DNA from 2 places in the Bradyrhizobium sp. Kon56 genome. Region 2 is predicted to be linked to the other one. Evidence: predicted binding sites of a transcription regulator. Region 2 holds the regulator's gene; the other holds the start of a gene.
What was found. The regulator LexA, encoded in region 2, represses DNA repair genes until DNA is damaged. The targets are predictions, from matches to a motif close to TGTTCNNNNTGTGTTCNG.
Positions count from the first base shown of each region.

Region 1 (10,137 bases), on a different contig from region 2:
CGTGTCCGTATCGCCGGACTAGCGGCCGGAACGAGTTTTCCCGCCCCGCGTTGTCAGGTCGAATTCGGTGGTGCTGGCGGCATGTCGCAACGCGGCCGACCAGCTTGAAGAGCCCCGGTCCCCAAGACCGGGGTTTTTCTTTGAGGCGGCCGCACGGAGGCGACTCGATTCGAACGAGGGCCCGAACAGCAAAGCAGCCACCCGGGTGTTATGCCGGGTGGCTGCTTTGAGAACTGTCGACGCTCGCCCCTGTCCGCCTGTTAGACCAGCAAAGTCAGACCGACAAATTGTCGGTCATGCCGGGTGGGACTTCGCCTTGCTTGGTCCGCTCGGCGAGAAGCTCCTTTTCGGCCTCATACCAGAAGGTGTCCATCGTGCCTGCGGGCTCGCCAGCCTCCTTCCAGAGGTGATAGGCCCGATTTCGAATCTCTTCTTCGCTGAGACCAGTCATGTGATTTCTCCCTTTCGGAAGCAAAGCCTGACGACGCCCTAGAGTTCCTTAAGAGAGTTCCTTATTGGTTCAGCACAAGCAAGCAATCATTGCAGCGCTCCGCGAAAAGAAGCCTCCGCAACGAAAACGCGAGCCCTTAGACGGAGTCTTTGGCCACCTTCAGCGGCGAGGCCTTCACCGACTTGCTCGCCGGCTTCGCGGCGAACTGCATCGGCTCCTTGGTGAAGGGATTGACGCCCATGCGAGCTTCGGTCGCCGGCTTGTTCACCACCGACATCTTCACGAAGCCGGGAATGACGAACTCGCCGGACTCGTTGAGCTCCTTGTAGCCGACCGTCGCCATGTACTCGATGACCGACTTCACGTCGTTCTTCGACAGCTGCGTGCCCTCGGCAATTGCATCGATCAACTGAGTCTTGGTCATCTTCGCCATGTCTGAATTTCCTTCTGTGCGCGCGAGCAGGCTTTGCTCAAGACGCGGTCCGACCGCGCAACGCGCTTCTGTTTCATGCCAACTTTCATGAAGTGACGGGGCTTAGAACCCATCGACGCCCAAAACGCAAGCAGGGGTTCTGCGGAGGGCCGGACGCCCCGGCAAAGATGCCGCAGCTTGCGCCGTTTTCGCGTTGAACCATTTTCTCCCTGAGCCGTCTAACTCTTTGAAGTCCCCAAGCTTCACCCCCATCAGAGAGCCCCGCTTCCCCCAGGCGGGGCTTTCGTCTTTGCCTGGACCCGGCCCCGCACTGCCGATCAGGCTGGCCCCCGAGGTCTGCGCCCGGCCACCCCGGTGACCGTCACAAGGCAGGTTCTCTTTTTCGGCCATCTCCTGCATAATGCGGCATGGCAAAAACAAAAGTGACCTTCAAAACCGTCCGCATTGCAGACAACGACTGGAAAATCCTGGCGGATTACCCGGACAGCGAACAGCGCGAAATCAAGGGCTTCACCAGCAAGGCAGACGCCGACGACTGGATCAATGGCGACCGCAAGATCGCGTGGCTCCGCTCCCAGGGATACGCCAAGTAAACCGCACATGAGTCACGCGCGTATCGCGTGACACCCGTATGGGTATGAGGCGCGCTTCGTCCCTCCCGCTCCATAGGTTCTTTCCGTGCCGGCGCCTTGCCGAGCAAGCGGCAACGCCCGCGCGTCCTATCGGCTGGACGGGAGCGCCTGGTCGATAAACCTTTGGCTGGGCATGCGCCGTTGAGACTTCAGTAACCTAACGCCTCCAAACTCCTCTTAGTATCGTTGCGTTGGAGTACCCCACAGTGCTGGATTTTAACGAGCTGCGTGAACTCGCGGCCGATGTTCGCGTGTTCGTCGACATTGCCGAAGACAAGGCCGAAGCGCTTCGCGCCGTCATCACAGCCTATGACGTGGTGCTCGCGATCTTCCCGTCGGGAGAGGGCATGGGTCTCCACGTCATCAAGGGCGGCGAGATCCTGGACAGGATTGCAAACTCACGAACCAATACGAGCTACAGCCACACGGCCATTGCGGTTCCCGACCTGGAGCACGCGGAAGTGCTCAAGCACCTGACGGGCCCGGCCGATCAGCGGCTTGCGGCTTAGAGCGTTTTCAAGTTCGCGCGACGAAAACGCGTCACAACAATCTGGAGCGGTTCTGATTCAAGCAGAACCGACAACGCCTCGTTGCAGACGAGAATTTTTGCACTCCGGAACGCCTTGTTTTAGGAACACGGTTTCTGCGCTCCCGTTGGCCCACACAACCAACCAGGAGTTTGAGATGAAGAAGCTCGTCATTGCGACCGCCGCCCTCGGCCTCATGTGCGGCTCTGCCTTGGCCCAGACCCAGACCGGCCCCGCCGCGCAGTCCGACAACATGCAGAAGCCCGGCATGACCAACACGGACAAGGGCACGATGAGCAGCGGCACGACCGGCGTGAGCCATGACGGCATGAGCAAGGGCGGAATGGTGAGGCCCGACGCCTCCGGCCAGGGCGGCTCCGGCCCGGGCAGCGACCAGGGCGGTACCAAGACCCGCAGCAACAAGAAGTAAGCCGGTTTCCTGTACGGCTCGCTTCCCGGCCGCGTCGCTTCCACAAGCGGCGCGGCCATTTCATGAGAAGGGTCTTTGGAACCTGTCGAATGCACTCCTCACAATCGTGCGCGCACCGGAACGGTCAGGTCTTGCCGCGAGTTGCCCATCTCCAGCAAGGAGATCGTCATGAGCGTTGAAGGTAAAGTGAAGGAAGGCGCCGGATTCATCAAAGAAGAGATGAACGAACACGGCAAGTCCCCCGAGAGCCAGAAGAAGGCCCAGGAAGGTCGCGACTTGCGCAACGAAGGCCGGATCGAAGACGGCAAGCCGCCGAAGACGACGAAGCCGGGCACCGGTCACTAGATCGCGTTCGAAACCCCGTTTGGTGAAAGCCGCCCCTGGTCATGTCAGGGGCGGTTTTTCACGTTCATGACCAGCCGATACGTGCCCATGCGATCTTCCGAAGCTGTGATCCTCCGAAGGTGCAGTCCTACAAAAATAGCCGGAGGCTCGAAGCATGCAGGGCGATGGCTGGTAGAACGCTCCGGCTGTTGTATGGTCGAACGTTTCTTGTGAGGGGCTGATGAAGATTGCCATTGTTGTCGCCGGCTTGATCGTTGTTGTTGCCGCCGTTCTCGTGGCGGTACAGCCCGGCTTTCTAAAGCCTGCGTCTATGGCGCTCGTGAAGAAGTCCGACATCCTCGGCTTTTCGCCATGGATGACATTCGACGAAACCAACAAGCTCGTCACGCAACGTCGCTACCGCTGCCGTCAGATTCGCGATTCCTACGTCCTGGAGTGCGCAGTCGACGGCGCCAAGGTCACGATCTTTGCCGACGACGTTGACCCTGGGAATCCCGATCCCAAACATCCCATCTGGCGCGTCATTGCGGAGTTGAACAATCCGGGTCCCCAAGACGCTGCCGTCAAATCGATCTCCGACCAGTTCAACGCCCAGCCAACCAGGGACGCCCGGGACGGATGGATATGGACTGTCGGCCGTGGGCTCAAGCTGAGCTACGACGGCGCCGCCTTGAAGCTGGTGGACGAGGCTGAGGAAATCAGGCGTGGCAAGCAGGAAGGAAAGCGCTAGGGAGCGCGACGCCGGGTGCCCTTCAGTGACGAAACCGGTTGACGGCCAACAGCGGCAGCCATGATCCCAGCACCATGCAGATCGCAATGGCTGCGACTAGGACGTATTTCAGGGGATGTTGCGAGGACGCGAGCGAACCTTCGAGGTGAAGGTATGGCAGCATCGCCTCCACGGCCATCCCGATCAGGGCAACCGCAACCAGCCCGCCAACCGCCGAAGCGAACAGGTTGACGATCCATCCGATCGCGCCGCGCTCGTTCGACCAAGCCTCGTAGATCGCGACAGCCAGCATCACGAGCACAAAGACCAGCATGAAGCTCATCGAGCCGCCGACGCTCGCCTTCGACCCGAAGATTTCCACCAGCAGCATGGCCGCCACCGCGAGCAGTGTGATCGCCTTCACGACTTTCCTCTTTGGTGTCTCAGCACATAGGCCGCGAAGCCAATTCCGATGCCGAGCAGGCTTTGCAGCATGGCGGTTGGTCGCGCCGGGCTTCGCCGGGGTTCAACAAATTGCACTCGGAGAACTGCAGGACCGCCGCGCAGTGACGACCGAAGGCCGGGGACCGATCTATGCAGCTTGCCTATTGGAAAGCCGCTCGAACGCCGTGATGGCCCGGTTGGCCAGCATGAGGCGTCTGTGCTCGCCCTTGCGGACCATCTCTTCGACGGCGGCCGAGAGAAAGCGGCTGGTGAACGGCGCGTCGCTGACTTGTCCGGTGCGCTCCAGATAATCCCAGGCGATCTGCACGGAATGTTCGATGAGATGGGACAGGTTCTCGCTCATGCAGAACCTACGCTTGGCGGGAGCGCTTGTTCCGCGCTGGCCAGTAGGTCGGTTCTTCATGGCAGATCTCGAGACGTTCAATTTCCGCACGTTTTCGACTGACGAACAAATGAGGAACGACAAGCGCGCGCCGACGTTAGGTGGAAAAGGAGAGATCGCGATGGCTGACAAGACAGCTGACAACACCGGGGACAACACACAAAAGGATCCGAAGGATTGGGTTTCCGGCGACGACCCGATGACCGGCGCCCAGGAATCCTACCTCAAGACCCTCGCCGAGCAGGCGCACAAGCCCCTCCCCAAGAAGGATCTGACCAAGGCAGAGGCGTCAGAGCTGATCGACACGATGCGGCAAAAGGCCGGGCTCGAGAAGTAGACAGCGGGCATGTACGCCCCGCCCCTGCGAGACGGAAGAACATGACTCACCGATGATCAGCAGTGTCGCGGGAAGGTTGCAGGCGTTCGGCCAACGCTGCATTCACAAACGTTGAGCGCGCTGCATTTCGTCGGGCACAGACAGCGTCGATTGAGCGCACGATCCCGCAATGTCGATTCCACAACTTCAATGCCGGGATCGCGGCCTGTCGCTTTGCGAGCCGGGCACTCATCCTGCTTTGCCTTGCTTCACGTCATGTACGATGTCACCGATGGTGCTTCCCACGACAATCGCGGCAACAACAGGCCAACCGGCGGCTACCATAAGGATGGCCCCGTAGCGCATGTCTTCGCCGGGCCGTTTGTAACTGTCTCGGCCCGAGAACAGGAGCACCGCGATCAGGCAGCCAACTGCGTATCGTCTAAACCATTTCACGACGAGAGACCTTCGTTTACGGGCATTCGTCGCCTCGAACTCCGTCGTGGTTCATGATGTCGGCCGTCCGGCCGCTCGCCGGCAGGCGAAATTTCAGACGATCATGCAAGGCGCGTCAGGCGCCTTGCATGACCTGCTGCCGCTCATTTTCTTGAGCGCGCTGAGCATCGGCTCCGCGCCGAGCTCAGTTCTGTCACTTCGGCAGATCGCGGATTGCCAGCTTGATGACTGTAAGGACAACGAAAGCGGGCGCCCCGTAAACGATGGCGTTCACGGCCCAAGTGATGGCGACGCCCAAGAAAACGGAACTGCCGACAGCTCCCCAGAAAAGGTAAGCTGCGGATATACCCGGCATCTCCCATGCCATCACAGGGGTGGAGTAGTCGGTTAGCTGCTCCATGACGAGCAGCACCGTCGAGACGAGGGCCCCGATTGCCAGTGCGACGGTGAGAACGGATTTCATTGTCTTCAAAGGCCCAACAGCGCCATCACGATCGGAATCATAAAAAAGGCTGCCAGGCCGAGGAGGCCTCCTACGGCAATCTTCACCCAACGCCGTTGAATTTTCGGCTCGAGCCATGTCGCCAGTTTGACCCAGAGCGCATACGCCCATCCGGCAACAATCGAGCGGATAAGTGCAAACAGAAGCTCGCCTAGAATATTGGCCATAGCGGTTAGTCGCGTCAGTTCCGCGGGGAGTTCATCTGCCAACGGCTAAACAACCCCGTGTCCCCCGTGAGTGAGGTGGCCCAGTTCTGCGATTTGCGTCACGTTCTGAGGACCCGGTTAGCGCTGTGGGGCTTCGTGAAGGGCTCGTTTTCTAGCGCTTGAGCAATGCCATCGCCATTCACGGCGCGCTCGGCGCGGCATCGTGACTGCTGACATCAGGGTGGCAGCAGCGGTGTGCGACGAGCCCCGCGATGCCGCTCAAATCTGCGGTCAACCAAAGGACATGCCATGAAGTTCGCCTCCACTCGCCTGATCGCTACTGACATCAAAATCATGGTTTCGTTCTACGAAATGGTGACCGGATGTTCCGCCGAATGGCTCGCGCCGGTGTTCGCCAAGATCGTGACGCCGGGCGCCAACCTCGCAATCGGCGCAGCCGAGACGGTCACGCTCTGGAAAGAAAACAGTGCCGAGCCCGGCGCGAACCGCACCGCCGTGATCGAGTTTCAGGTTGAAGACATCGATGCGGATTATCAGCGCCTGAAAGACAAGGTTACGCTGGTGCACGAGTTGAAAACGATGCCATGGGGCAACAGGACGTTCCAGTTTCGCGACCCCGAAGGCACGGCGGTATCGCTCCTCATGCCGCCGATCGAGCAGGCCGGACACCGCCTCGCGGCGCAATAGGTCGCGGCAGCAGACCGCCCCGCACACACAGCCAATGGCGCGTGTGCGGCACTGGATTTTCGGTGAGAGTGCATTGAAATTTCGCCGGCTGATTTACTTCATCAGCCGGCTTCACCCTCATGCACATGTGCACCCGCCCCCTGCCCCTCCCCGGATTTTCCTGCTATCTCCTACTCCCTTCGGCTCGGCCGAACCAAAAACCCTCCATCCACCCAGGGAGCAACAACCATGCGATACCTCCACACCATGCTGCGCGTGCGCAATCTCGATGTCGCGCTGAAGTTTTACCAGGAAGCGCTGGGGCTGAAGGAGGTTCGGCGGATCGAGAACGACAAGGGGCGTTTCACGCTGGTGTTCCTGTGCTCGTCGGACGATCTCGAGGCGCTGAAGAAGCAGCCGCAGACGCGCGGCGCGCCGCTGGTCGAGCTCACCTGGAATTGGGACGAGGAAAAATACGGCGAGGATCGCTTCTTCGGCCATCTCGCCTATGAAGTCGACGACATCTACGCGACCTGCGAGAAGCTGATGAAGGCCGACGTCACCATCAACCGTCCGCCGCGCGACGGCAACATGGCCTTCGTCCGCTCGCCGGATTTGCACTCGATCGAGCTGTTGCAGAAGGGCGATCCGAAGCCGCCGCAGGAGCCGTGGTCGTCGATGCCCAACATCGGCCATTGGTAGGCCTTTTTGCCGGAACCAGCCCCTCTCCTAAGCGTTCTCTCTTCGACAATGCAATTGGAGGAGGACGCGATGGGACGCGGAATTTTGTTGTGGATGCTGGGCGTGCCGATCCCGGTGATCATCTTGCTGTGGCTGTTCTTCGGCCGCTGATCGCCTGACCAGGCTTTGCCTTGCAATGAAAGCTCCGCCTCGGGCGGAGCTTTTTGCATGCGGACCTTTTGCATGAGAGGATCGGCGCAATCGCCCGTCGCTCGCCGCAGTGAATTCCGCTATTACCCGCGCCGAAAGAAGCGCCGCGGGAGGATGATGTGCCGGACCAAAAACTGACGATCTGGGGCCGCGCCAATTCGGTCAACGTGCAAAAGGTGCTGTGGTGCCTCACCGAGCTCGGCTTGGCTTACGAGCGCATCGACGCCGGCATGGCGTTCGGCAAGACCCGCGACGCCGACTATCTCGCGATGAATCCCAATGCGCGGATCCCGACGCTGGTTGAGGGCGACTTCACGCTGTGGGAATCCAATTCGATCATGCGCTATCTCTGCCTCGCGCATGGGCGCGGCACGCCGATCTATCCCGAGGCGCCGAGGCTGCGCGCCAGCGTCGACCGCTGGCTCGACTGGACGCTGTCGATGGTGCAGCCGGTCGACCGCCCGGTGTTCTGGGGCATCGTGCGCACGCCGCCCGCCGAGCGCGAGATGATCCAGGTGCAAAAGGATGCCGATGCCGCCGCCGAGGTCTGGGCCATCGCGGACCGCCTGCTCTCCACGCGTCCGTTCATGGACGGCGATGCGTTCACGCTCGCCGACATCGCGGTTGGCGCCTATGCGCGGCGCTGGCTCGGCGTCGAGGGCATCACCCGGCCCGCGCAGCCGCATCTGACGCGCTGGCTCGCCGAACTCGGCAAACGGCCCGGTTTTGCGCAATTTGTGGCACCGCCGATGTCGTGAGCGGTGGCGCGGCTTAAAGTCCGTTACGAGCACGATGAATCGGCATTTTGCCGCGCGGCGCCGGGAGATGGCGGCTACTGTGCATGGGGTTGTTTTCGCGTCTTTTTGTTTAGGGCCAGCCGCGCTCGAACAGCAGCACGCAGAAAATCAGCACGAGCGTGACCGCCGCGGTGCCCAGCCGCGCAGTCCAGCTCAGGCCGCGGCCGACCCACCACAGCAGCGCGCAATACATCACGAACGGGACGATGATCTCGGGCCGCATGATGTCCGGCGGCATGGGGGCTCAGCGCCTGACCGTGGTCTCGACGCTGATCGAGCCGCCGATCTTGACGCAGGTGCCGGTGCTCTCGACCAGATGGAAGCCGCGGCCATAGGCGGCGCAGGAGCCCGCTTTCGCGCTCCCGCCGGCACCCTTCAGCGGCAAGGCCTTGCCAGCCTGTGGGCGCTCCGGAGGCGGCAGACGCAAGGCTTCCGCCGCGGCCGCGGACGTCGTCAGCAACGAGATCAGGATGAGGAGCGGCGCACGCATGCAGGCCGTTCTAGCCCGGACCGGCGTCGCGCGCCATCGGGGTCGCTTTGCCCGGGGATCAGATGAACTTGATGCCGGCCGATTTGCCGCGGCGCCACACCACCTGGCAGCTCCGCCCGGTCCGCGCATCGCGCGCGAACGCCATCCGGATCACGCCCGGGAGCTGGCTCGCATCCTCGTCCAGCGTGATCTTGGCGCCCGTGGCGGAGATGTCCTGGACCAGGCATTGCCGCGCTGCGAATCCGCCGTCGAGCGTGATCCAGGCATGCTGCGACAGCGACTTGCGGGCTGCGCGCTTCTTGGGCGGTGGCATCGGCTTAAATTCTCCCAGTCCAGCGCTAGCTCAGGGAACCTAAGAAACCGTTGAATTCGGCCGACCGATCCTTGGGTGGGATGCTATCCACCGGTGCCAAAAGACCGTTCCCGAACCGCTTGCCCAGGGCGCCAAAGGCCATTATAGGTTCGCCCGCTGCAGCCGCCGGGCATGACTCGGGCGGCCAGCGGCCGTGCCGCGAAAAGCGGCGGGGCCCTGGGTTTGCTCCCTTCGTCTATCGGTTAGGACGCCACCCTTTCACGGTGGAGAGAGCGGTTCGATTCCGCTAGGGAGCGCCATCATCCGGCGTTAGATGACAGGGCGAATCTGCCGCCCCGCATGAACCTCCCTGCCCCTCGCCTCCGACCAATGTCCAGACTGAACCGGATGCAGGCCGATGGCGCAGCACAAATCTCCCTCGGACGACCAGGCCGGGATTGCCTCGCCGGCGCTGCCGCCATGGATCCACCGCACGGCAGCCTACGTGCCGGAGCGGCGCGCCAGAATGCTGGAGCACATGGCGCGCGCCAGGTCGCTGCCTCGGGCAACGCCTGCGTCGGAGCCGTCGCATACGGCCGGCACGAACATTCTCGGGGACGCCTGCGGCTACGCCGTCCTGTTCGGCATCATCGCGCTGCTGTTTCAGTCGCGCGTTCCTCTCTACCTCGGCGCCTTTCTCTTCTTCACCGATGGCGAGCGCATCGAACTCGCTCTTGCAAAGATCGGCATCCGTCTCGAGCTTGGTACGATCGGGCCCGACATCATCAAGGGCTTCGTATCCCTGTTCGGATGGTTCGCGCTGCTGGCATCGCTGAAAGCGTCCGTCCCCGCCTGGCTCGCGACATGGATGCTTCCAGACACATCGTGGTCCTTGCTCGCCGGAATCGCTCTTTTGTTCGCCATCGTCGAAGCATTCGCAACGCGCGCGATGCAGCATGCATTGCCGTGGTTCGGATTTGAGAGGCGACCGAGCGGCCTGGCCTGCGCGACGATCAAGCTCGCTATGGCCCTTGGCGTGCTGGCTCTGCTGGTGCTGCTCGGATGACGCGATCGTGAGGTCACGGGCCTGACAATCGCGGCGCTATGCCGCCCGCCCCGATCTGCGCATTTACCGGAAATTTACCCCTGCTCGTGAGCGCCGGTATCATTTGCTTAGAATTTGATT
Region 1 covers NZ_JBVVOU010000008.1:65,982-76,118, forward strand. The annotation lists gene AC0L3B_RS15140 (hypothetical protein) at 1-22, shown strand, start outside; gene AC0L3B_RS15145 (DUF2934 domain-containing protein) at 275-451, opposite strand; gene AC0L3B_RS15150 (HU family DNA-binding protein) at 588-884, opposite strand; gene AC0L3B_RS15155 (hypothetical protein) at 1,292-1,477, shown strand; gene AC0L3B_RS15160 (hypothetical protein) at 1,723-2,025, shown strand; gene AC0L3B_RS15165 (hypothetical protein) at 2,201-2,473, shown strand; gene AC0L3B_RS15170 (hypothetical protein) at 2,642-2,818, shown strand; gene AC0L3B_RS15175 (hypothetical protein) at 3,039-3,548, shown strand; gene AC0L3B_RS15180 (hypothetical protein) at 3,571-3,951, opposite strand; gene AC0L3B_RS15185 (hypothetical protein) at 4,120-4,335, opposite strand; gene AC0L3B_RS15190 (DUF3072 domain-containing protein) at 4,496-4,711, shown strand; gene AC0L3B_RS15195 (hypothetical protein) at 5,340-5,609, opposite strand; gene AC0L3B_RS15200 (hypothetical protein) at 5,615-5,857, opposite strand; gene AC0L3B_RS15205 (VOC family protein) at 6,104-6,502, shown strand; gene AC0L3B_RS15210 (VOC family protein) at 6,731-7,183, shown strand; gene AC0L3B_RS15215 (glutathione S-transferase family protein) at 7,492-8,130, shown strand; gene AC0L3B_RS15220 (hypothetical protein) at 8,240-8,407, opposite strand; gene AC0L3B_RS15225 (hypothetical protein) at 8,414-8,659, opposite strand; gene AC0L3B_RS15230 (PilZ domain-containing protein) at 8,718-8,972, opposite strand; tRNA gene AC0L3B_RS15235 (tRNA-Glu) at 9,197-9,271, shown strand; gene AC0L3B_RS15240 (hypothetical protein) at 9,370-10,017, shown strand.
Region 1: AC0L3B_RS15190 (DUF3072 domain-containing protein) is a predicted target of LexA. The motif match lies at 4,437-4,454, and genes of this name have one in related genera.

Region 2 (10,137 bases):
CATCCAGGCCGACCTCGAGCAGGCCAAATACAAGGAGATCGTGACCCGGTTCCCGCCGGAGCCGAACGGTTATCTCCATATCGGCCACGCCAAGTCGATCGCGCTCAATTTCGGCATCGCCCAAGAGTTTCCGGGCCGTTGCCATCTGCGCTTCGACGACACCAATCCGGTCAAGGAAGAGCAGGAATATATCGATTCCATCCAGGCCGACGTGCGCTGGCTCGGCTTCGACTGGGGCAAGAACCTGTTCTTCGCTTCGGACTATTTCGACCGCCTCTACGAATGGGCGGAGCAGCTGATCCGCGACGGGCTCGCCTATGTCGATGACCAGACCCAGGAGCAGATTCGTCTCGCGCGCGGCACGCTGACCGAGCCCGGCAAGAACTCGCCGTTCCGCGATCGCACCGTGGATGAAAACCTCGACCTGTTCCGTCGCATGAAGGCGGGCGAATTCCCGAACGGCGCGCGCGTGCTGCGGGCCAAGATCGACATGGGTGCGGGCAACATCAATCTGCGCGACCCCGTGCTGTACCGCATCCTGCATGCGCACCATCCGCGCACCGGGACCAAGTGGAGCATCTATCCAAGCTACGACTATGCCCACGGCCAGTCGGATGCCATCGAAGGCATCACGCACTCGATCTGCACGCTGGAGTTCGAGGACCATCGGCCGCTCTACGACTGGTTCATCGAGAAGCTGCCGGTGCCCTCGAAGCCGCACCAGTACGAATTCGCGCGGCTGAACCTGACCTACACGCTGCTGTCCAAGCGTGTGCTGACCCAGCTCGTCCGCGAGGGCCATGTCGCGGGCTGGGACGACCCGCGCATGCCCACCATGGCGGGCATGCGCCGCCGCGGCGTGCCGCCGGCCGCGCTTCGCGAATTCGTCAAGCGCATCGGCGTTGCGAAAGCCAATAGCGTGGTCGACGTCGGCATGCTGGAATTCTGCATCCGCGAGGAATTGAACCGCACGTCGCAGCGGCGCATGGCGGTGCTTAAGCCGCTCAAGGTCGTGATCGAGAATTATCCCGAGGGGCAGACCGAGGAGCTCGAGGCGATCAACCATCCGGATGATCCCTCCGCCGGCACCCGCAAGATCACGTTCGGTCGTGAGCTCTATATCGAGCAGGACGACTTCATGGAGAACCCGCCGAAAAAGTTCTTCCGTCTGTCGCCGGGCAACGAAGTGCGGCTGCGCTACGCCTATTTCGTCAAGTGCACCGGCGTGATCAAGAACGATGCCGGCGAGGTGGTGGAGCTGCGCTGCACCTACGATCCCGCGACCAAGGGCGGCAACGCGCCCGATGGCCGCAAGGTCAAGGCCACCATGCACTGGCTGCCGGCGGCGACTTCCGTGCCCGCGGAAATCCGCATCTACAATCAGCTGTTTGCCAAACCGAGCCCGGACGCCTCGAACTTCGCCGCCGACCTCAATCCGCAGTCACTGGAAATTCTCGCTAATGCCCGCGTCGAGGCATCGGTCGCGGAAAGCAATTCGACCGAGCCGATGCAGTTCGAGCGCCAGGGCTATTTCGTGCGCGACAAGGACCCGACGTCCGACAGACCGGTATTTTCCAGGACTATCGGTCTGCGCGACACGTTCGCGAAGGAAGTTGCCAAAGGCTGAAAAGAGCTGCGAGACCACAATGAGCAACGAAGCCGACGCTATCGTTTCCGGCATCATCGCGAAATGGCGCGCCGGCTTCGCCACGCTCGATGCGGCCGCGCTCTCATCGCTCTATGCGAGGAATGCCTTCTTCTTCGGCTCCAACCCAAAGCTCTACCGGGGCAGGGCCGGCGTCGCAGACTATTTCAACGGCCTGCCGCGCTGGCGCAAGCCGAGCGCGGTGTTTTCCGAGGTGACGGCGGCGCAGGCAGGTCCTGATCTGATCAATATGGCCGCGACCATCTCGTTCGATCTCGCCGGCGAACGCCCCGATTTCTCGGTCAAGATGAGCTGGGTCATCATGCGCGAGGACGGCGAGTGGAAGATCGTCAATCACCATGCTTCGTCGCAGGCGCCGCTGATCTGACGAGCGGGCACACGGCTTCGTCATTCTCGTGAGAGAACGAACGTGCTCCCCGCGCGTTGGGGTGGGTCCAACAAGGAACCCACCATGCAGAACATCGCAGAGCATATGGAAGTGATCGGCGCCGACGGCGTCCACATCGGCACCGTCGACAAGGTCGAAGGCAATCGCATCAAGCTGACCAAGAAGGACAGCGGCGAGGGCAGCCACAAGGGCCATCATCACTTCATCGACAAGGGCCTCGTCGCCGATATCGAGGGCAACAAGGTCAGGCTGTCGGCCAAGGCGGATGTGGCCGTGACGATGGAAGAGGAAAAGTAGCGGCCGCGCCCCTTCGTTCCTGATCCGTACCGCTATCCGCCCACCTGCACGTTCCGGTAGCTTCTGGCTTCGTTGCGTATCATCGAGTGCAGGGAATGGCGGAGCCGGGCCGGCCGGTACGATCGCAGGGGATCGCGGGGACGTGGCCCGCGGGCCGCGCCGCGTCCGCGGGCGGCCTCGCGCCTGCAGGCCTCGACCTCTGGACATCGCTGGCCGAGACCCTCCGCGCCTGGCTGCGCGCCGAGGCGGGCGCCGGGCGGCTGTTGCCGTGGGTGCCCGTCGCGTTTGGCTGCGGCATCGCGCTTTATTTCTCTGCCGATCATGAGCCGGTGCTGTGGGTCGTTGCCACGACCGCCATCGCGCTCCTGCTTGGCGCGGCTCTGTTGCGGCGGAGCCGGCTGTTCGCCCCGGCCATCATGATCGCGGCGGTCGCGGCCGGCTTTGCCGTCGCAACCTGGAAGACGGCGCGCATCGCCCACCCGGTGCTGGCAAGGGCGCTCTATTCGGTGTCGTTGTCGGGCTTCGTCGAGGCTCGCGACATCCGCGAGCGTACCGATCGTTTCGTGCTGCGCGTCACGGCGATGGAGGCGCAGCGCAGCGACGTCAGGCTCGAGCGCGTGCGCCTGTCGGTCCGCAAGGGCACCGCGCCGGAGGTCGGTAGCTTCGTTCAGCTGAAGGCACGGCTGATGCCGCCACTCGCGCCGGTGCGGCCCGGCAGCTACGACTTTTCGCGTGACATGTTCTTCCAGGGCATCGGCGCCTCCGGCTTCGCGATGGGCGCCATCACGGTGGCGTCGCCGCCTGAGACCGGCGGCTTACGGCTGCGTTACGCGGCCTTCATGCAAGGCCTGCGCGATGCGATCGATGCCCGCATCCGGGCGACGCTCGACGGCGACAATCGGGCGATCGCGACCGCGCTGCTCACCGGGCGGCGCGATGCGATCACCACGCCCGTCAACGATGCGATGTTCATCTCCGGCCTCGGCCACGTGCTCTCGATCTCCGGTTATCACATGGCCGTCGTTGCCGGCGTCGTGTTCTTCGCGGTGCGCGCGCTGCTCGCTCTGATCCCCGGATTGGCGGCCGGCTTCGCCATCAAGAAATGGTCGGCCGCCGCCGCGCTGGTCGCCGCTGCGTTCTACCTGCTGCTGTCGGGCGCGGAGGTCGCCACGCAAAGGTCGTTCTTCATGACGGCGGTGGTGCTGATCGCGGTGATGGTCGATCGCCGCGCCATCACCTTCCGCACGCTTGCTGTGGCTGCGCTGATCGTGCTGGCGGTCGCGCCGGAAGCGCTGGTGCATCCGAGTTTTCAGATGTCGTTTGCGGCAACGCTCGGCTTGGTCGCACTGGTGCAGATCGGCATGCCCAATTTGTTTGCCTCGCCGGACAATTCGGCGACTGCGCGCATTGCGATGTGGGGTGGGCGCGAGATTGCGATGCTGTTCATGGCTTCGCTGATTGCGGGACTTGCGACGACGCCCTATGCCGCCTTTCATTTCCACCGTGTCACGCCGTTCGGCGTGCTCGCCAATCTCGGCGCGATGCCGGTGGTCTCTGCGCTGGTGATGCCGGCGGGGCTGTTGGGGCTGCTTGCTGCGCCGTTCGGGCTGGACAGCGTGTTCTGGTGGCTGATGGGGATTGGCATCGAGTGGATGGTCGCGGTCTCGCGCTGGGTCGCGGCCTTGCCGGGCGCGGTGGGCCGCATCCCGGCGTTCGGGATCGCGCCGCTGATCGCGGCGAGCCTGGGAATCATTGTGCTCGGCTTGTTGCGCACGCCGCTGCGCTGGTCCGGCGCCCTGGTGCTGCTGGCAGCGATCCTCTGGGGACTGTCGGCGCGGCAGCCCGACATCCTGATTGCCGGGGATGGCGCCAGCGTCGCGGTGCGGGGCAGGGACGGATATCTGCACCTGATCAGGACGAACAAGGACAGCTTTCTGCTCAAGGAATGGCTCGCTGCCGACGCCGATCCGCGCGATGCGGGCAGAGCCTCGCTTGCCGATGGCGTGTCCTGCGACGAATCCGGCTGCGTGACGCCACTGGCCGACGGGAGGCTGGTCGCGCTGGCACTGCGCGTCGACGCTCTCGCGGACGATTGCAGTCGGGCCGCGCTGGTGGTGACGACTCGTCCCGCACCGCCTGATTGCGCGGCGATGGTGGTCGATCGGCAGCGGCTCGCCAGCCAGAGCGCGCTGGCGCTGACGCAGCGTGGTGACGGTTTTGTGGTTCAGGCAGTGAGGGCGAGAGGCACGAGCCGCCCCTGGTTGCCGGCCGGCGCCGGCGAGGGTGATTTCGACGGCAGCCTCGCGCCAAAGTCGACCGCGCCTCGCATCAAGGACGCAACGCCGGCGGACACCGACCTGCAAGCCGTCGATTGATCTGATGGTGCGGAGCAACGCAGTGGTTCGGTGCGTCCGTTCGGATTAGCGGGGTGCAAACCACACCATCTCGCCGGCCACGGCCGGCGATGGCGATTTAATCCTGACCTCCGACTTCGTAGCCGGAGGGCGGCTCTGTCAGCCGATCGGCAGGTGCGTGACGGTCGGCTGCCTGTCGGCGGTGATCTGCGCCTTGTGCTCGCGCTCGGTGACCGACTGAGTCACCGGCAGTTGCAGCACCGTCGCGCGCTGGCCTTCGACGAGCTGCGTCACCAGCACGTATTTGCCGTCGGGGAATTCGATCGCATCATGATGGCGGTCGGGAACGTGCGGATCGATCTTGCCGAACTTGCCCACGCGGGAATTGATGGTGCGCGTCCAGATCCAGCGATTGTCGTAGCGGACGTCGTCGGCGAAGGCGAGCTCCGTCCCCGGCAGCAGGCAGACGGCAACAGACGGATCGGCTGCAGAGGCGAAGCCGCGCGTCGAGGTGCCGCGGAAGCTTGTCGTGACGATCGTCTCGCCGACTTCGGCGGGGCGCGACGCGACGGCATGTAGGCTGTAGTCACACATCGGGTGCTCCTCATGCTGGGATAGCAACCCGCGTCTCTTATCGAGGCGCAGGCCTCTATCAGAGTGGAAGCACGAACGCTCTGCTTGGTTGTGGGCAAATCTGCGGCTGGCTTCCGCAAGCCGCGATCACATTATCTTTCCCGAATTCAATAGGAACAAAGCTCGCCGCGATGCATTCGGGAGGCGCGTACGCGAACATTGCCAACTTGGCTGCAACGGCCGAACTTGACCGCTGGTCGCTGTTTCCTCGAACAACCGAGCCGCGAAGCGGTGCTGCTTGAAGCGGTGCTGCTTGAAGCGGTGCTGCTTCGTCGGCGTGGCGAGGAGCCAGCGTTGGAGGAGGGGCCGGATAGTCTGTGCAGAACCAGAAAGGCTATCCAGCCGGAGCGGACGATGATCCGCTCCAATCTCTGACCGGCGATGCCGATCGGAAGCGCGCGAGGCGCCAAGCACCTCCGGCATGAAGTGCTTCCGATATGAAGTACTGCCGATAGAAAGACTCCCGGTATCAGTACTTCCGGTAAAGCCCGATCAGCTTGCCCTGAATCTTCACCCGGTTGGGCGGCAGGATGCGGACCTCATAGGCCGCGTTGGCGGGCTCGAGCGCGATCGAGGCGCCGCGACGGCGGAAGCGCTTCAGCGTCGCTTCCTCGTCGTCGATCAGCGCCACCACGATGTCGCCGGTATCGGCGCTCTCGTTGCGCTGGATCAGGGCCATGTCGCCGTCGAGAATGCCGGCTTCGACCATCGAGTCGCCGCGCACTTCCAGCGCGTAATGCTCGCCCGAGCCGAGCATGTCAGGCGGTACGCTGATAGTATGGCTGCGGGTCTGCAACGCCTCGATCGGCGTGCCGGCCGCGATGCGGCCCATCACCGGCACCGCGACGGGACGTTCGCCCTCGTCAGCGGGCAGGCTCGCGCTCGCACGCACCTTGCCGAGATTGCCCTCGATGACGCTCGGCGTGAAGCCGCGGCGGCTGCCAGCGGCTGCCTGGAGCTCCGGCAGCTTGATGACTTCAATCGCACGGGCGCGGTTGGGCAGGCGTCGGATGAAGCCACGCTCCTCGAGCGCCGTGATCAGGCGATGGATGCCCGACTTCGAGCGCAGATCGAGCGCATCCTTCATCTCGTCGAAGGAGGGCGGCACGCCGCTTTCCTTCAGACGTTCACTGATGAACCGCAGAAGCTCGTATTGTTTGCGCGTTAACATCTCGACCAAAGTCCCCCGGTTGATGTCGTCCGATTCCGAGACGCTGAATTCGGCCATAAGCCGCTGCATGCTCGAAACAAATCATGAACAGACACTATATGTTCGATACATGTTCCGCAACTGCTTAATTTACCGTGAACAGAGCAAAGTGCGCGGAACGCGCGTTGCGGGGGCGCTCAGACGGGGAGCCGCAACACTTCGCAAGCCGTGCCTGCTTCGGCCTTCGGCGCGAATGGTGCGCGGACGAGAAGTACCTGTGCTGCAGCGAGATTCGCAAGCAGCGAAGAGTCCTGATGATTGACGGGAACAACGACGCGTGTGCCATCGTCACGCTCCTCAAGATGCGCGCGCAGATAGTCCTCGCGCTGGTCGTTGGCGCCGACGTCGCGGCCGAGCACGGCGCGTTCACGGCGATGGTGAATCACTGAACGGCCCGACAGGGCGCGAATCAGCGGCACCATGAACAGGAAAGCGCACACGTAGGACGATACGGGATTGCCCGGCAGGCCGATCACACCCATTGCGCCGAGTCGCCCGTGCATCATTGGCTTGCCTGGCCGCATCGCGATCTTCCAGAACGCCATCGCGATGCCTTCGTCCCGCAGTGCCTGCTGGACCAGATCGTGGTCGCCGACCGATGCGCCGCCGGTCGTGATCAGGACGTCGGCGCCGCTCTCGCGGGCGCGGCGGATGCCGGCGGTGGTCGCCTCCAGCGTGTCGGCGGCAATACCGAGGTCGATGGTCTCGGCGCCCTCGCTGCGGGCGAGCGCGTGCAGGGCGTAGCCGTTGGAATAGACGATCTGGCCGTGGCCGGGCGTGGTGCCCGGCATCACCAGCTCGTCGCCGGTGGCGAGAATCGCGACTTTCGGACGCCTGACAACGGCAAGGTGCGGATGATTCATCCCGGCGGCGAGCGCGAGGTCTCGCTCGGTCAAACGGCTTCCCTTGCGCAGGAGCACGTCGCCCTCGCGGAAATCGACGCCGGCGGGGCGGATGTGCCGGCCGGCGATTGCGGCTTCCTTGATCGTGATCCGCTTGCCGGCGGCGACCGTGTCCTCCTGGATCACGACGGCGTCCGCGCCAAAGGGAACGACGCCGCCGGTGAAGATCCGCACGGCCTCGCCGGCTCCGACCGTTCCCTCGAACGGTCGGCCCGCTGCGACTTCGCCGATGACGGTGAGCTCCGAATCGATCGTCGCGGCGTCGGCCGCGCGCACCGCGTAGCCGTCCATCGCCGACATCGCTTGCGGCGGCTGCGTGCGCCGCGCCACGACGTCACGCGCGAGCACGCGATGGTAGGCCTCGTCGAGGGAAATCATTTCTTCCGGCAGCGGCTCTGCACCCGCCAGCACCGCGGCAAGCGCGTCAGAAACCGGCATCAAGGCCACGGCGAAAACTCCTGCTCGGCACGTTCGGGCGAATGTTCCGCACGTCTTCTAGCCGAGCGCAGGCGCAGAGGCAAAAGCGGCTGAGCAGGCACAGTCATCCCGCCCCTTCACATTGTTCCGGAAGGCAGGATCAAGCGCGTCGCGGCATGATCCGAAGGAGGTCACAGATCGGCAGGAGAGTGGTCATGGAAGCGACGAAAATCATGGCAAGGCGAGAACGCGCCATGGCCTGAATCGATCAGCTCCCTGCCTGCCCGGGAGTTACGTCGGGCGCCTTGGATCCCTGATCCTTGTCGGGCAGCGGGTCGGCTTGGGATTTCAGGTCGGCGGCCTTGCTCACAAGCTTGGCGGAAAGGTCCGAATCTGAAGTTGTCCTCGCGAATTCAAGAAGAAGAGAGGCCTGCTTGGTGAGGTAGGTTTTGCCCAGCACGATGATGCATCCGTCCGTAGAAGTCCCAACGGACTCTAAGAGTCCGGAAGGCGGTATTCCGTTCCCGGAACTCTGTATAAAAATGTACAAAGTGATCCGGTTCCTCAATTTTTCAAAATTGGTCCGTCGGGCCGTGCCGTCGTGGGTTTCGCGACAACGGACCGTCGTCAAATGCCCAATGCCTTCAATGCGTTCCCGACGTCACGCGGCGAGGTCACATGCACCGCCGTCAAGCCGCGCGCGCGCGCTCCCTCGATGTTTTCGGCAAGATCGTCGAAGAACACGATGCGCCCGGCGGGCACGCCGATCGCCGCAACGACGTGGTCGAAGGCCTCCGCATCCGGTTTGCGCAGGCCGATGCTGGACGACAAATACAGCTCGCGGAAATGGCCGAGGAGGTCGGCATATTCCCTCGAGAAATGGTCCACGTGCGGCCGGTTGGTGTTGGAGAAAGCATAGAGCGGCATCTGTTTCGCTGCGCGCGGCAGCAGCTCGGCGATGTCAGGCATTTCGCCGGCGAAAATCGCGTTCCAGCCTTCCAGGAACTGCGCATCCGAAATGCCGATTCCGAGCGAGGCTCGCAATGAGGCGAAATAGTCCTCATCGCTGATCTTCCCCATCTCGTGCAACCGATAGGCTTCGCTGTCCCGCACATAGCGCGCGACGATGGCTTCGGGCTTGCAGCCGGCATGTCCCGCCCAGCAGGCGATCGCCTTGGAGAAATCGATATCGAGCACGACGCGGCCGAGATCGAACAGGAGCGCATCCGCGCTGCCGGGAGAGAGCGATGTCACCTGCGTCCTTTCACTCAGTATCGATACGGCTCGTGGTCGAACAGCGGAAACGCGCTGAACACACTCGGCGCGTTGGTTGCGGTCGCCTGGTGCAGGCAGGATTTGTTGACCTCGGCGAACGAGGTCGCACCCAAGAGGCCGAGGCAGCGCAGCACTTCGTCCTCGAGCAGTTCCAGCATGCGCGCCACGCCGGCTTCGCCGGCCGCCGCCAGCGCCCAGCATTGCAGCCGGCCGATGCCGACGAGGTCGGCGCCCGCCGCGATCGCCTTGACGATGTCGGTGCCGCGACAGACACCGCCATCGACCATGATCTTGGCGCGGCCGTTCACGGCGTCGACGATCTCGGGCAGCACGTGCATGGCGCCGCGACCGTGATCGAGCTGACGGCCGCCATGGTTGGAGACGTAGATCCATTCGACGCCGTGATCGATCGCGATCAGCGCGTCCTCTGGCGTCGCGATGCCCTTGAGGATCAGCGGGATCTTGAACTTGTCCTTGATCATCTTCACCGTCCGCCACTCCAGACCCTTCTGGTAATCGCCCCCGGTGGCGCGCAAGCGGCTCTCGCGAACGTAGCGCTTGGCGATGTCACGTTCGCGGCGGCTGTAGTGGGCGGTGTCGACGGTCAGGCAGAAGGCGGCGTAGGCGTTCTTCTCGGCCCGGCTGACGACGTCGGCGACGAAGGCGTCATCGCCGCGCACATAGAGCTGGTAGAGCCGCAGCGCGTCGGACGCAGCTTCGGCGGTCTTTTCTAGGCCGGGCTCGGACACCGAACTGAGCATGTGCGCCGCACCGAAAGTGCCGCAGGCGCGTGCCACGCTCGCCGCACCATCCGGATCGAAGATCTCGAGCGCGCCGACCGGGGCGAGGACCACGGGCAGGCGCATCTTGCGGCCGAACTGTTCGACCGAACCTGTAACCTTGCGAACATCGCGCAGCACGCGCGGGCGGAAAGCGATCTCGTCCAGCGCCATGCGGTTGCGACGCATCGTGGTCTCGGTCTCGGCCGCGCCGAC
Region 2 covers NZ_JBVVOU010000016.1:58,142-68,278, forward strand. The annotation lists gene AC0L3B_RS23885 (glutamine--tRNA ligase/YqeY domain fusion protein) at 1-1,627, shown strand, start outside; gene AC0L3B_RS23890 (nuclear transport factor 2 family protein) at 1,647-2,033, shown strand; gene AC0L3B_RS23895 (DUF2171 domain-containing protein) at 2,118-2,351, shown strand; gene AC0L3B_RS23900 (ComEC/Rec2 family competence protein) at 2,447-4,726, shown strand; gene AC0L3B_RS23905 (hypothetical protein) at 4,865-5,299, opposite strand; gene lexA (transcriptional repressor LexA) at 5,808-6,509, opposite strand; gene AC0L3B_RS23915 (molybdopterin molybdotransferase MoeA) at 6,686-7,897, opposite strand; gene AC0L3B_RS23920 (hypothetical protein) at 8,136-8,327, opposite strand; gene AC0L3B_RS23925 (HAD family hydrolase) at 8,495-9,121, opposite strand; gene AC0L3B_RS23930 (alpha-hydroxy acid oxidase) at 9,136-10,137, opposite strand, start outside.